One region of the Brevibacillus sp. SKDU10 genome, then DNA from elsewhere that is predicted to be linked to it. Evidence: riboswitches for the same ligand, from Rfam matches in the RefSeq annotation. Region 1 holds a riboswitch; the other holds the start of a gene.

The links. Region 1 has a riboswitch for cyclic di-AMP ahead of AYJ08_RS18010 (C40 family peptidase). Riboswitches for the same ligand answer to the same signal wherever they lie in the genome.
Region 2: another riboswitch for cyclic di-AMP. It lies ahead of AYJ08_RS08530 (CAP domain-containing protein); the one in region 1 lies ahead of AYJ08_RS18010 (C40 family peptidase).

The regions. Positions count from the first base shown of each region.
Region 1 covers NZ_LSSO01000186.1:38,031-46,089, forward strand. The annotation lists gene AYJ08_RS17980 (response regulator) at 1-432, opposite strand, end outside; gene AYJ08_RS17985 (HAMP domain-containing sensor histidine kinase) at 407-1,558, opposite strand; partial or broken gene liaF (cell wall-active antibiotics response protein LiaF) at 1,578-1,865, opposite strand; partial or broken gene AYJ08_RS25065 (LiaF transmembrane domain-containing protein) at 2,385-2,660, opposite strand; gene AYJ08_RS17995 (class I SAM-dependent methyltransferase) at 2,714-3,265, opposite strand; gene AYJ08_RS18000 (PspA/IM30 family protein) at 3,325-4,029, opposite strand; gene AYJ08_RS18005 (LiaF transmembrane domain-containing protein) at 4,074-4,505, opposite strand; cyclic di-AMP (ydaO/yuaA leader) riboswitch at 4,879-5,017, shown strand; gene AYJ08_RS18010 (C40 family peptidase) at 5,024-5,476, shown strand; gene AYJ08_RS18015 (response regulator transcription factor) at 5,679-6,404, shown strand; gene AYJ08_RS18020 (sensor histidine kinase) at 6,408-7,787, shown strand; gene AYJ08_RS18025 (hypothetical protein) at 7,929-8,059, opposite strand, start outside.
Region 2 covers NZ_LSSO01000138.1:2,833-10,891, forward strand. The annotation lists gene AYJ08_RS08515 (ROK family protein) at 1-289, shown strand, start outside; gene AYJ08_RS08520 (MATE family efflux transporter) at 380-1,741, opposite strand; gene AYJ08_RS08525 (MerR family transcriptional regulator) at 1,855-2,688, opposite strand; gene AYJ08_RS08530 (CAP domain-containing protein) at 2,877-3,659, opposite strand; cyclic di-AMP (ydaO/yuaA leader) riboswitch at 3,665-3,830, opposite strand; gene AYJ08_RS08535 (sigma-54 interaction domain-containing protein) at 4,277-5,671, shown strand; gene AYJ08_RS08540 (GntP family permease) at 5,996-7,378, shown strand; gene AYJ08_RS08545 (3-hydroxybutyrate dehydrogenase) at 7,449-8,059, shown strand, end outside.

The DNA of each region.
Region 1 (8,059 bases):
CGGCGTCTGCGCGCCTGTACGGAACCTAGCCATGATCTTACTGGCTACCCGTGACTCTAATACAGGCTCTCCGTCTACTGCGGAACGAATGGCTTTTACGATTTCAGATGCACGGGAGGTTTTTAACAGATAACTAAATGCTCCTGCTTCAATAACTGGATATACCTTCTCATCGTCAATAAAGCTGGTAAGTACAATAACCTTCGTCTGCGGCAACACTTCCCGAACTTTCCTTGTTGCCTCAATACCTCCCATGCCCTCCATGACCAAATCCATGAGTACGACATCCGGTTGCATTTCCTCAACCAGACGTACCCCTTCTTCCCCGCTTGAAGCCTCCCCTACTACTTCTATATCATCCTCTGTGGATAAATAAGAAGCGAGTCCCATACGCACCATCTCATGATCATCTACTAACAATACCCGGATCATTCTCTCCATCTACTCCTTTTGGGTGTACGTCCAGCAGTAACGGGACGCGTATTTCGATCTGTGTGCCATTGCCTGGTGATGAGTAAATCTCCATTGCACCGCCGATTTCATCAACCCGCTCACGCATGGACACCAATCCATATGAGGTCATTTTTTCTCCATCTGGATCAAAGCCAATACCATCATCCGCAATACGTAAACGTACATGCCCTTGTAGCGTGAATAATTTTACTGTAATGCTATGTGCCCTGGAATGACGCAAGGAGTTGGATAGTGCTTCCTGAAGAATGCGAAACAGTTGATCCTCAATACCATTCGGGATATTGGCAATGTTACTGATTTCCCAATTAATATCCAACGTATGTTTGATCTTCAACTCTTCTAGTAGCTCCTCAACCGCTTCACCCAGTGATTTGTTTTGTAATGTAGCCGGACGCAAATGCAACAATAATGCTCTCATCTCTGCCTGAGCTCCTGCTGCCATTTCCTCTACCAGTTCAATCTGCTGTGCCGCTCGACTCGGATTTTTATCAATTAACCGTTTGATAGCAGCAGTGGTCATCGCGATAGCAAACAACTGCTGACTGACAGCATCATGCAATTCACGTGCAAGCCGCTGGCGCTCTTCTGTCACCGCGGCAACTTTAACCTGATCATGCAATTCTGCATTATGCGTGGAGAGTCGCTGTAACGATGCCACTTGCCCCTCCCATTTAGCTGCAAGTCGATTTAACTGCCAGCCCAATTCGCCAATCTCATCCGAGCCTAATTCCGGTACCCGATAGGATAACATACCGCGTTCTAAATTCATCGTCGCCTCCCATAAGGAATGCAGGCGCTTTTTTAACAGATTGCCAGCGATATAACCGCTGACTAACCCAACAACTGTAGCCACTACTAATCCTACAACCAATTGAAAAAAGAAAATACGCCAGCTAAAATCGACGTTCACTGATACATGTAGATATTTAGCCAACCACTCATTGACCTCCGGACGATCCTTACTAAAATGACCGATCCATAGGAAAATACCAAACATCGTCAACACCGTGCTGTTTGTCCAGAACAGCGCTTGTTGAACCGCCTGCCACTGAATACTTTTTAATGTCGAATAGGATTGTTTCATACGTCTGTACACCCTCTCATCAGATGTACTTGACATCAATATCGCCCACCCAGAGCGAAATGATGATTTTTACTTTTTCAGTAGCTTCTGCGTAGTTATGAGTGGACAGCATCACCTTACGCGTAATCCCATTTTGACGATGGCCTAGTACTTCCAATTCTCCAATAGTCACCTCTGCCATCACCTGCACTGGCATATCGACCGGAACATAGATCGTGACATCTCCAATCCAGCCGTTGATGACTAGCGTGCCTTCCTTTTCAGGAATGACAGCGCGGGACAGATCAATAACCACATCGCCGATCCCCTGCCAAATCCGCATATTTTTTAGCTCAAAACGACCAGAAATCAATTTATAATCACCAATTAACGAGCTACGTGTATCCTGTGGATTATGAATGTGCACGTGATCGTAAAACGTCTTATCAAAGCTCTTATGAAAGGATTTATCGCTAGATTTGCGCTGTTCTCTATGCGTGCCATCTTGAGCAGAAATTGGTTCATCAGGCCCCGTATCAGAATAATAAGAACCAGAATAGCATTCGCCTTCAATCTTAGGCCCAAACTGTGAATAGGACTCCTTCTTTGCCTTTTGATCATTCTGCTCGCCTGTATAAAAGCTTTGACCCGTAGGCTGTGTCTGAATATCAGCCTGCATTTTTTCTTGTGCCTTTTTCCGCTGTCTCTCCTTTAGTAACACATCCATTTCAAGATCGAGATCATCTTGCTTAGCTGTTTCTGCTGATTGATAATAAGCGGTTGTTTCTTGCAGCTTCTCTTCCGTATAAGTAAAGTCTTGGCCAAAATCATTCTGATTTCGACCTTTACGACGTATTAATCGAATGCCATAGTAAATAAAGAACATGGAAAAAATAAAGCCGAACAAATTGTGAATGGCAATACCAAACCATTCCTGAAAAATATTAAGAATACCAATGGTTAATAAGATACCACCGGTAATTTTTCTTCCTCTTTTCCAAAATCGATACCCCCAAAAAATAAAGAGCAGAGGCCATAAGGAAAAAATGCTGAAAAAAATCAGCCCTAAATTATTGAGGAAGAGGCCTAAACCGACAAAGATGATAATGGTACCTGCCACCATTTTTTCTACGCGAGAAAATTTCAAACGAAGCCTACTCCTCTCTCAACTGATTTTTATCTTTTCTTACATACATATACAAAAGCTGGCGGGATATTAAACGGGGTAAATTTAATATCTACCTTAGAAAACCGCAATTCCAGTTCATTCTTCAGTTGCAAGGAGTACTGAAAAGTAACAAAAACCCCATCCGGTTCAAGGGATTCTACCACACAATCTAAGATATCACTGCGTAGCTTTTCAGGGAAAACAGCAAATGGCAGTCCAGAAACAATAGCGTCTAGTGAAGGAATATTTAATTCATTCATATACTCTGATAATCTTACCGCTTCCGAGCAAATTGGCACCTGAGGAAAACGATGATGCAGCATTTGCTGGAATTGCGGATCACGCTCCACGATAAAAAACCGTGCATCCTTCTTCATCTGTGTAAGAATAGCACGTGTAAAAACACCGGTTCCTGGCCCCAATTCGGCAATATGTCCTACTTGCTCCCATGGAACATTTTTCATCATTAGACTACTTAAAAAACGCGAACTGGGGATCACGCTCCCTACTTGTCCCGGTCGGGAGACAAAGCGTCTCAGAAACACAAGTAAATCTGACATCTAGTAAACCCTCCTAGGGGAAAAGCAGCCCTAAACAGGGCTGCTGTGTGTAATAATATCTAGTTCTTTGTTGCTGACTCTATTTCTTCCCTGTTTTCAGCGGATTTTCCTGCCAACTTCTCCTTTAATTTTGCTAATTCATCATCTAACTCGTCTTTTTTGTCCAGCTTTTTCAATGAACGGTGGTATTCAGAGTCCTCATACATACCGCTCATGCTAGCTTCCGCTTCCATCTGCATTACTTTTTCCTCCATACGATGAAAACCGCGGGCCGCATTTTCAACACCTATGCCTGTTACATAAGAGTTTACTTGTTTTTGTGTACGGGCTACTTGAGCTCTGGACATTAACATATACTTTTTAGCACGCATTTTATAGAATTCTTCTTTTAGTTCAGCTAATTTTTCACGCATTTGCTGAGCAGCATTACTAGACGAATCCAATAATTCTTTTAATTCGAGTGCACGTGATTCATATGTCTTCTGATCCAATAAAGCACGTCTAGCCAATTCGTCCTCGCCTTCAGTAAGAGCAAGCATCACTTGGCGCTCGCGTTTAGCTGCTAAAGTATTCGCCTCTTCATATTGTTGGCGGAATTTCTTCTCCTGAGCCACCTGACGAGCTACCGCTACTTCGACTCGACCAATCTCTGCTTCCATATCACGCATGTATTGTGTAAGCATAACAACCGGATCTTCTATGGAATCAATCGCATTATTTACGGAAGCCACCGTTACATCACGCAGTCTTTTAAAAATACTCATTTTAGAATTCCTCCTTAGAGTTTATCATTTTTTGGTTTTTGTAATCAAAACAAATCCTTATGTTGACGTTTCTTTAACTCGTTTTCCCAACGATCTAGCTTATCTTCTCGCAATACACCTTGTGCCCATTCTCTCTCCCACACCGATGGAGTTGATTCATACGGAGCCGTATGTCGTTGGCTTTTCATAAGCTTAAATCCAAAGTAGATGATCGCAATTGCTAGCAAGCAACCAAATAGCAAGCTCAATTTATTTAAGAGCATTAATAGCCCGAAGAGGAAAACAAATATTCCCCATCCTTTATTTCCTGTTGAGCCAGCGCTTAACACCTTTTTGCAACCATAGACCATTAACAGTCCTGCGATAAACATGGGGATTAACCTGTCGATTCCTAGCCCTAGTTTGTCAAGCAATACCAGTACCCCTACGACAATCAGCGTAAGCCCCAGAAATAATTTTCCGGATTGCCCTTGCAAGTGTTTTCCCTCCTTTTTTCATTCGCTTGTTGTTCATGACCTTATTGTAGTCGACCCTGAAATAATCTATAACGGGCGAGCGGATGGTTTTCGACTCAGCCCTGAGTCGGAGAGAATGTCCATCCCTGAAAGGAAAGATAGATTACCCTATTACATGGATAAGAAAATTAGATAAAGCAACAGGAAACGACAGAAATTTTCACCTTGTTTCTACTAATAGAAAATAGAAGAGAAATGTCACTCTTATCAAAAATAGATAAGACGGGTATTCTCCAAAAAGATTACTTGAAAATATGTCGAAATGGTGAACTTTAATATAAAAAAAAGGGAAATCGCGACGAAAGTAGAATTTAATCTCTCTGTGTAAAAAAAAATCGAAAATTAGCCGAGTTCCAGACAATGGAAACGGGGGAACCATACTTTGGGGTGAATAGCTGTTCTTTCAAAACAGCTTAGGGAAACCTTTCGACCGAACCCATCAGCTAACCTCGGAGGCTTAAAAGGAAGGGGCTCTTTCGTTGCGCAAGTTTGTGTGTTCCATACTAACGACTGCATTACTAGCCGTAGGTGGAGGTTCTGTATTCGCATCCTCCGACTCATTAGACAAGACCATCAATCCTTTGTATGGCGTACCTTACAAAGCAGCCGGTAAATCTACTTCCGGTTTTGATTGCTCCGGATTTACCGGATACGTGTTTGGGGCTTTAGGTGCAAAACTTCCAGCTTCTTCTTCTGCCCAATTTGAAATCGGGGAATCAGTAGATCGAGAAGATCTAAAACCAGGAGATTTAGTGTTTTTTAACACGAATGGAAGAAGCATCTCACACGTAGGCATCTATATTGGAAACAATATATTTGCTCACTCGGAAACAGGAATTGGAGTAACGAAGACAAGCCTTGATGATCCCTACTATTGGAGCAAAAAATACGTAGGCGCTAAACGTGTAGCAATTCCAGAAATGGAAGACTAAAATCTTTTTCACTGAAGATGAAAAAGAAGCACAACCTTTTTATACAAAAGCCAGGGACATAAGTCTCTGGCTTTTTCTGACTGTAATTAGTACCAGCTCACATGATAAGACTATATCTTTCCTTATATTTAATTGTGCCATACACCCTTATCCATGATATGATGAAAATAACTGCATTTCGTAGAAACTAGGAGGGTCTCCCTTGAAAGATCATATTTTTGTCGTGGACGATAACCAAGAGATTGTCGATCTGCTCCAAGATATTCTTGAGAATGAAGGTTTTGACGTTTCTCATGCAAATAGTGGAGAAGAAGCACTTGCAAAGCTAGATAGCGGGCTAACCCCCAACCTCATTTTACTTGATATTATGATGCCACATATGAGCGGGTATGAACTATGCGCGCAAATTCGCCGTGAACGGGAAATGCCTATCATTTTCTTAAGTGCAAAAGGTAAACCAGTAGATAAAGTTGTAGGACTAGAAATTGGTGCTGATGACTATATCACCAAGCCTTTTGATACAGAAGAATTGTTGGCTCGCATCCGTGCTCATCTTCGCCGCTATGACCGTTTGAGAAAATTAACTGCCCAGAATGAACAACTAGACAAGGAAGCCGGAAATTCAGCTCTCACCATCTTAAAATTCAAAGGGTTGGAAATTCATAAGGAAACTTACTCTGTCTATGTAGGGGAAAATAAAATTGATTTATCTACAAAAGAATTTCAATTATTAACCTTTCTAGCAGAGAATCCGGGTATTGTTTTTACCCGAGAGCAAATCTATGATCGCGTATGGGGCTATGGTTATGGCTCACTTAATACTGTTACGGTACATATTAAGAACCTGCGCGAAAAGCTAGAAACCGATCGCACATTTATTAAAACACAATGGGGAACTGGTTACGTCTTTATTGGGGAGCGTATCTAATTCGTGAAAATCAGCAATAAAATACTGCTCGCCTTTTTAGCTGTCATCGTGATTCATATTTTGGCCTACCGCTTTGTTTTTCAAAACATTATTGTGGATCAGCTTAAAACAGATCGCCACGAGCAGTTTTTGCTGGGAAAAGAAGTGGCCGAGAGAGTCAGCTTTAATGAAGTGATTCGTCGTTCCTTGTTTAAAGATCCCAATGAATTAAAAGAATTAACGAAACAGTTACCAGAAGACCTGATGTATACGATTGTGGTAGAGGATGAGAATGGACATGCCATTACCACGAAAACCTCCGAAGCCTATAATGCAAAAGGCAAAGGATTAAAAAAGGTTATAGCAGAGTATTCCATTGATCGTAGTGCTCCTGTGCAAGGTAGAACTGTTGTCCGATTTTATACAGATGATTATGATATTCTCGCTTCTAAAGGAGTCACCATGATCATTGTGTATATTTATGTCAGCTTAATTTTCATAGGTATTATACTATTTATTGTGGTCATTCGTTGGATACTACGCCCTGTTAATGAGCTTTCTCGTGTTACTCAGGAAATTAAGCTAGGCAAACGAGATGTTGCCTTTTCTTATCAATCTACCGATGAATTTGGGCAACTATTCCGCTATTTCGATGACATGGTGGAAGAGCTCAATTTTGTCGAGGAACGACAACAAGAATTGATGGCTGCGATTGCGCATGATTTTCGCACGCCTTTAACTACAATTAAGGGATATGCCTCTTATATTGCTTCAGGTCGGGTTACCGATCTTGAGCGAATACAGAAGCAAATGGCAAAAATAGAAGACAAGGCTCTTGATTTGGAAAACCTATTGGATGAGCTACAGGACCATAATCAATTGATGGGTCGCTTTCCACTAAACCTAACCCGCATTCATATCCGAACATTCGCTAGCAACATCGCTGAGGAATACGCCGCCCGTCTGGAGCAAAGCCCCATCAGCTTTTCCAGTAAATTCCGTGTGTCTGATTCATTACATATGGAGGCGGATGAGCAAAAACTACGACGTGTTTTAGAAAACCTACTAAATAACGCGATACATTATAATAAACCTGATGGAAGTATCCTGTTTACCTGTGATATGGGAAACAATGAGGTGAGCTTCTCTGTCATTGATAAAGGTGACGGTATCGCGGAAGAAGATTTATCGAAAATCTTCACTAAATTCTACCGTGCGGAAAAATCACGTAATCGCAATAGTGGTGGTACAGGATTAGGCTTAACAATTTGCCAGCGACTTGTTGAACGGCATTCTGGAAAAATCACTGTAAGCAGTCAGGTAGGTATAGGAAGCGCCTTTACCGTAACCATTCCGCTTAAACAGAAAAAACCAGCTCCTGATCTGCCTGTACCACAGGATTAGGAAAACCCACCGTTTTTCCTACAGGATAATCAACTAAGAAGGTCGCTATAAAAAATACCGCATCCGAGCTATGAACTTGGATGCGGTATTTTTTTATGGCCGTGTTCGTTTCTTTACTGCCATACAGACTGTATCCCCAGATTATGCCTCTCGTTCCTCAAGTAATCGCAAGGATTTAATACAATACTCCACAATTTCATTTATATCAGGGATATTTCCTTCATCGATCTTCCGATGAAAATCCAGTTTAATTCGTACCTGAAATTGTTCAG
Region 2 (8,059 bases), on a different contig from region 1:
AAGCACAGAGGTCTGGGAGCTGGAGGCCTATTATTTAGCACAAGCGTTGATGAATTATATCCTTATCTTAGCACCTAAAAGGCTCATCATAGGCGGTGGGGTTATGAAGCAGGAGCAGCTATTTCCCCTAGTAAGGCAGCAACTGAGCGAGCTACTACAAGGCTATGTGAGTGAAAATCAGTATTTCTGTGACGACTTGTCAACCTATATTGTTCCACCGGCACTAGGGGATAATGCAGGAGTGTGCGGTGCTCTAGCCTTAGCGAAAAGAAGCTTGGTACAAGGATAACAGCAATTAACAGGGTTTTGATTGAAGATCAATTGATTTTGATGTATATAAAAAAAGGTAGCTCATTTCGGGCTACCTTTTTTCGTGCTGTTAGAGAGTAACTTCTGTTTCGCGCTTCGTAAATTGTGGAACAGGTGGTGTTTTGCGATTTAACATACGAATGCCTAATGCGGTCAATGCTTCGGCAATAGGGATTGCTAGCCAAATGCCATTTACCCCGAACCATTTTGGCAGGATAAACAACAAAGGAATAACCAGCAAGACACCACGGGTTAAAATAATCCACAGTGATTTGCGTATCTTCTGTATGGCTTGGAAGTACTCCCCATATACAAGATTATATCCTAAGAAAAGATAGTTGATAAAAAATAGATTCATCCCGTTCACGGTGATTTGAATCAATTCTTCTGATTGGATATCAAATAACATGATAAATACATTCGAAAACAAAACGCCAAAAAGTAAGGCGGCGATTCCGAAGCCCCAGCCAGTTTTTACTGTTAAACGTAAGCTAGCTCGCAATCGCTCACTTAATTGAGCACCATAATGGAAGCTGGCAATAGGTTGCAGAGCCGCTCCTACCCCCATGAACAACAGCAATAGCATCGCATGAATATAGTTGACGATGGCATAGGCTGCAACCCCCTGTGCCCCCATATATTTCATGAAAGCCAGATTGTACGCTAAAGTAGTGATCGCGATCGTACTCTCCGCAATAAAGCTAGGAAAGCCGATATTTACGATTTGCCCGATTTCCTTTAGCTGAAACCGGAATGCCGCAAAACGCAATGTGCTACCTTTTTTACAAAAGTGGGTAAGTAGCACCAAAAAACCAATAGCAGCCGATAAGATCGTAGCATAGGCTGCTCCCTTTACACCCATTCCCATCATGAAAATAAAGATATAGTTAAATAGGATGTTCAGAACCGATGTGACGATTAGGCCCATCATCGCTAGCTTGGGGTTTCCGTCATTACGGATAAAAATGCTCAGGATGTTTTCTAATACATAAACGATCCCGAAAGTTAACAGCACACGTAAATAATCAAGTACATAAGGCAAGATGGCTTTGTCAGCTCCAAAAATATAGGCAATTTGTTCAATATGTGTTAAGCAAACGGCCATGATGAGACTAACCAATAGAATTGCCAGTGCAAAAGATTGGGTAAAAATCTGGCGAGCGTGTGTTACTTCATTTCTTCCCAAGGCAGCCGAGTAGAGAGTAGCTCCACCCATTCCAATCCAAAGAGAGATAGAAAGGAAGATAGAAAAGGCGGGTACGGAGATGTTTACCCCGGCTAATCCTTCTGGTCCCACCCCGCGACTAACAAATACTCCATCCACAAAAATATTAATCGACATAAGTAACATGCCGAGTACAGAAGGGATGAGATAAGAGATGAATAGCTTTGGCACGGGGGTCTCCCTTAGTTTAACTGCTGCGTCTGTCATAATACGACCTCCTTGTGATAGCTCTTATTGTAAACCTTCAAGCTACTTGAAGCTCAAGGGGGCGTAGACAATTTTTTGTTTGCGAGTCAATAAATTCTGTTGAAATCAGTGATTTATAAGGAGGATAGAGGCTGAATTGGGATTTGAATTTCAGTAACAAATTCATCCGATTCACTGGTGATAGACAAATCTACAATGCCTAGCTCATAGGATTTATCAGTAATCTCATAATTACACTTTTTGATCGCTGAAAGGAGGCGTTCGTATGACTGATCAAGCTGTTCGTAGGGACCATAATGCATTGTACAAGCATACAGACCAGCAGGAATACTGGCATAGCGCTCTTTATCGACGGGGAGATCATCAATCATAATAAATAAACTGTTGTAATCTTGATAGTCTCCTTTAAGGATGGAGGATTTGGACACAGAGGTACCGATATCACCAGCAAATAAGGATACCTCTAAAAGCTGAAGATCGCTTTGCAAGGCATTAAGGTGATATTCAAATTCTTCATCAGAGAGTTCTGCTTCCACGACTATGGAGTGAATATATCGCTTTGGCAACTCTTTAAATACGACGGAATCATCCGGCTTATCTACGCCTTGTTTAATGGTTGTGATCTTGCTTTCCAAGCGATTTAACATGTAGGCGATTTCCTGTTGTTTTTGTTGAAGAGATGTTCTTTGCTTTTCTAGGATATCCAAAGCCAAATCGGGTGTACGTTCATCCATAAATCTTTTAATCTCATGTAGGGGAATCCCTAAATGGCGAAAAAACTTAATAGAAGTCAAAGTAGAAAATTGGTCAATGGTGTAGTAACGGTACTGGGTTTTCTGGTCAATAGTTTTGGGCTGAAAAATGCCCTTTTCATCATAATAGCGAAGCGTTGATTCCGCGATACGATGCATACGAGCCATTTTGCCAATTGTAAAGCGATTTTTCATAACAGATTCCTCCGGTTCGGGTACACGTTTCTTCTTGTGTTTTAGTAATACATTATCTTGTCCTGTTATGCAAAATCAATAAAGTCAAATAAGCATATAAAAAAGACAGACGAAATAATGAATTTCGCCTGTCTTTATGAGATAACATGGATAGAGGCTTTGTTGCTCCTCTATTTTGAGAGCATTGCTTATCCGATGAATGCTTGTACCCAGTAACCGTTGTAGTATCCTACTCCGATTTTTGTAAAGGAAGAATTCATGATGTTTTCACGGTGTCCGTCGCTGTCCATCCAGTCTTTCATTACTTCTTCAGCAGAACGTTGGCCTTCAGCGATGTTTTCGCCCGCTGTCTTGTAGGAAATCTTATATTGATCCATCATGTCGAATGGAGATCCGAAAGTTGGGCTATCATGGTCGAAATAATTGTTGTCTGCCATGTCCTTTGCTTTGTCTGTTGCCATTTTAGATAGCTCTGTATCCATGCTAAGTGGCTTCAGACCAGCTTTGGCACGCTCCTTGTTTACGATTTCTACTACTTCGTTCACCATTGCGTTTGCTTCAGCAGATACGTTTTCTTTTGAAGCTTTATCTTTTCCTGCTTGTTTCATAGAAGGTTTTTTCTGTTTGTCTACAGAAGCTTCATCGGAATCGTCAGCAAATCTGTTTTCAATCTTTGGTTTAGAAGGTGATTTAGCGTCCGAATCTTCAATGTTTTTTAGTTTTTGGATAATGGAGTTGTCCTTATCTTTTGTTTGATTCAATAGGCTATTTAATAGATCTGCAGGAAGGCAATCCTTGGATTTTCCTTGCTTTTGATTAAGTAATTCAGTCAATGAAGCAATATCTTGTTTGGCTGGTAGATTTTTTACCGCGCATGTTGGGGAAGCAGCAAATGCAGACGTAGCGATACCGCTTACTGCCATTCCTACTGCCAATGCAAATACCGTTTTAGACATCCAATTTTTCTTCATTTTTCATCGCTCCTTTTTTTTACCTACGAGGTTAGTTGTCGGGTTCGGATTGAGGATACAAACCTACACAGCATTTATGCGTGATTCACCCCAGGTGGCTAGCATAAGCCTTACACCATCGGTCATCCCCCGCACTTCTCATGATTTGGGAAGTTTCGGCAAACTCAGAATAACAAAGTTGCAAGCACGGAAAAAGCGGTAGATCACTGGTAAAAGTAGATAAAAATTCCTATTAAAATTTGATGAGAAAAGGAGGAATAAGGAAGAGATCAAGCGGCTAAAGGGATGAAGCTGGATCAAAATGATAGAAAATGAAGACCGTGGGAACAGGTAGTTTGAAAAAAAAACAGCACATTTGTTATGTGGAGGAGGAGAGTAAAGCAGATGAAGTAGGAATAAATTAGAATTAATTGTAAAAAACATCCTCCTATCAAAGCCTACTATAAGACAAGCTGGATGATGGAAAAGTCAAATAGAGGTTCATTTTAGAGTAATAATCTGAAAATTGAAAGTATGTAAGAAGAGTGAAGATGGGTACTAGGAGGAAACAAACCTATAACTAATGTTAGATAAATGTAAGAATATCATTTGTTACGATCTAGAAGGAGGGATGACTAATGGTTTTTCAGGCCACAGCATCGTCGGAATACCTAAAACTGTTAGAGGATGTATTTGAACAAGCATATGAATGTATAGTGGTCACTAATCCAGAGGGCATCATTCTAATGATGAATCATAAATATCGGAATTTTATCGGGATAGCTAATCCAATCGGCAGACATGTGACATCAGTCATTGAGAATACGCGCATGCATATAGTAGCTAAGACCGGATTAGCTGAATTGGCTGAGGTTCAACGGATTAACGGCCGTGATATGATAGCGAACCGTGTCCCTATTTATCAGGATGGGAACATGATTGCTGTGCTGGGAACTGTTATGTTTCAGGATGTGAGGCAGCTTCACGCTTTGTCCGCTACTGTCGATCAATTAAAACAAGAATTAGATTACTATAAAGGTGAATTGCAAAGAAAGCTGGGAGCAGCTTATCGTTTTGAACAGATTGTTAGCATCAGCGACTTAATGAATAAATGTAAGGAATTAGCGATGAAGGTTGCTAAAAGCAATACAACTGTCCTTATTACGGGAGAGAGCGGGACGGGCAAAGAACTATTTGCGCATGCTATTCATGCGGCAAGTCAGCGAGCGATGGGACCATTTATTCGGGTAAATTGCGCGGCAATCCCAGATAATTTATTGGAGTCCGAGTTGTTTGGATACGAGGAAGGAGCATTTACAGGAGCTCTGCGCAAAGGGAAAAAAGGAAAATTTGAGCTAGCTGATCGAGGTGCAATCCTGCTAGATGAGATAGGGGATATGCCACTAGCTCTTCAAGCCAAGCTCTTACGCGTTTTGCAAGAAAAAGAAGTAGAGCGAGTCGGAGCAAGTCGACCAATATCGTTAGATGTACGAGTGATTGCTTCTACTAATAAAGATATGTTTGCTTTAATGAAAGCGGGAAAATTTCGCGAGGATTTATTTTACCGCTTGCACGTTGTTACCCTTGCAATACCACCGCTTCGTGATAGGCTAGAAGACTTGCCGCATTTGGTAGAGAGTATACAAGAGCAACTGATGGAGTCAACGGGGATTGTTGTGAAAGGGATGGATGAAGAGGTATGGGAGCTGTTGCGTTATCACCGCTGGCCTGGCAACGTAAGAGAGCTGCGCAATGTATTGGAGCGTGCCATGCATATGATGGAGGGTAATTGGATTAGGGCCGAGCATATTCTGCTGCCAACATCCACATCAGGAAACCCAATGGTACAGAGTAGCTTTCCTATTCTTAAAGATTGGTTAGAAAAGGCTGAACGAGAGGCTTTGCTACGGGCCGTTCAACTAACTGGGGGAAATAAACGGGAGGCAGCAAAACTGCTCGGAATTAGTAAATCCAGCTTTTATCATAAGTGGGAGAGGCTAATTGACAGGCAAATGCAACAAGTGAAGCAGTAAGTCCGATATTTTGGAAGGTGTCCAGAATCTTGGACTTTTTTACATGTACAAAGATAAGGCTTATGTTTCTTATAGAGACGAGCTTATATATTTGTAGGAAGCAAAGAACTCGCAAATTTATTTCCGAAAATTTGGACTTTAATTCAAGAGCGGTATGTGAAAGCGTTCAGTTGGTAAAAGCATGGGACGCTAAAAAGGCTGTTCGTATCTGTGAGAGTTGCTGGAATGATAGTAAAGAACACGTATTGCTGAATGAATGGCATGAATTATGCTTCCTTGTAAACGACAGACACCATTTTGTCGCATGAGAGAGGGGAAGTATTTATGCTTTTAGAGATCGTAGCGATCCTTGTATCTTTGAGTCTACTAATGTTTGTTGCATATCGAGGCTATCCCGTTATCGTATTTGCCCCCATTTTTACTCTGTTGGCTGTCGTTTTATCTGGCTTAGCACTATTGCCAAGCTATACAGAGACATTCATGAGCAATGCAGCTAATTATATTAAGGCATTTTTCCCCGTCTTTTTATTGGGAGCGATTTTCGGTAAGGTGATGGAATTGAACGGAGCGGCTGGTTCTATCGCACAGACAATTGTCAAAGGATTAGGAGCAAAGCGTGCAGTGTTATCCATTGTATTAGCCTGTGCAATCCTTACCTATGGTGGCGTTTCCTTGTTCGTTGTAGCTTTTGCGGTCTATCCCTTTGCAGCAGCTCTTTTCCGGGAAGCGAATATCCCGAAACGCTTGATTCCAGGGACGATTGCTTTGGGAGCGTTTACATTTACCATGGATGCGTTACCCGGTACACCACAGATTCAAAACATTATCCCAACCAATTACTTTGGGACAGATGCCTATGCGGCCCCGCTAGTAGGAATTGTGGGAGCCTTCCTGATTTTTCTGGGCGGGATGCTGTGGTTGGAAAAACGTCGCAAACAGGCGGCTATAGCGGGAGAGGGATATGGTGACAATCATAAGAATGAGCCAGAAGCAAAAGAAACTGAAAAATATCCTCCTATTGCCTTGGCTATCTTGCCTTTGTTGCTGGTGCTTCTCACTAATTTTTTGTTAAGCAGAGGATTCATTGCGGTCGATAGCTGGTATGATCCAGCTATGCTTAACGAAAAATTTAAGATTGAGAATGTGAAGACGGTAGCTTCTTCATGGGCTTTGATCATTGCGTTGTTAGTAGGGGTTATTTCAGCTTTAGCTATCAATGTAAAAATGGTGCATAGCAAGCTAGCGGCAGGTCTTACGACAGCAGCCATGGGGGCTTTGCTTGCCATCTTTAATACGGCCTCTGAGGTGGGCTTTGGGAACGTGGTAAAGACATTGCCAGGTTTTAAAAGCATTCAGGGTTGGATTTTGGGCGCAAGTGATCATCCATTGGTTTCTGAGGCTTTAGCGGTAAATGTACTGTCTGGAATGACTGGTTCCGCCTCTGGTGGTTTGTCGATTGCCTTGGAGGTAATGGGCAAACAGTATGTAGAGCTAGCAAATGCCGCTAATATTTCTCCAGAACTTCTACATCGGATTGCTTCCATGGCCTCAGGGGGGATGGATACGCTGCCTCATAATGGTGCTGTCATTACATTATTGGCTATCACGGGGCTTACGCATCGTCAGTCCTACAAGGATATTTTTGTTATTACTGTATTGAAAACAGTAACGGTTTTCATATTGGCTTTCGTGGTTTCCATTTTCTAATGAGATGAGGGCGGAAAAGGGAAGAAATAAAGGCTGTTGCCATGATGATAAGGAAGAGGAGAAATGTCGTATGGGGTTACTAGATCAAAGAGTAGCATTCATTACTGGGGCTGCGAGCGGTATTGGCTATGAGATGGCCCGGCATTTTGCTAAGGAAGGAGCGATTATTGCCATCGCTGATCTGAATGCAGGAGCTGTTGCTTCGTCGGCAGAGAGACTACGTCAGCATGGATATAAGGTGATCGGCTTACCCTGTGATGTTTCAAATGAGGAGCAGGTTGCAGCCAGCGTCCAACGAGTTGTCGAAGAGTATGGCAGATTGGAGATTTTAATCAATAATGCTGGTCTACAGCATGTGTCCCCAATTGAGGAATTTCCGACAGAGCGTTTTGAGCTACTGCTAAAGGTCATGCTAGTGGGGCCTTTTCTAGGCATTAAGCATGCTTTCCCTATTATGAAGCACCAGGGATACGGTCGGATTTTAAATATGTCATCCATAAATGGGCTTATCGGATTTGCTGGAAAAGCGGCCTACAACAGTGCCAAGCATGGAGTAATTGGATTGACGAAAGTAGCCGCATTAGAGGGAGCAGTACATGGGATTACAGTAAATGCCTTGTGTCCCGGCTATGTTGACACTCCTTTGGTACAAAATCAACTGAAGGATTTGGCTATTACTCG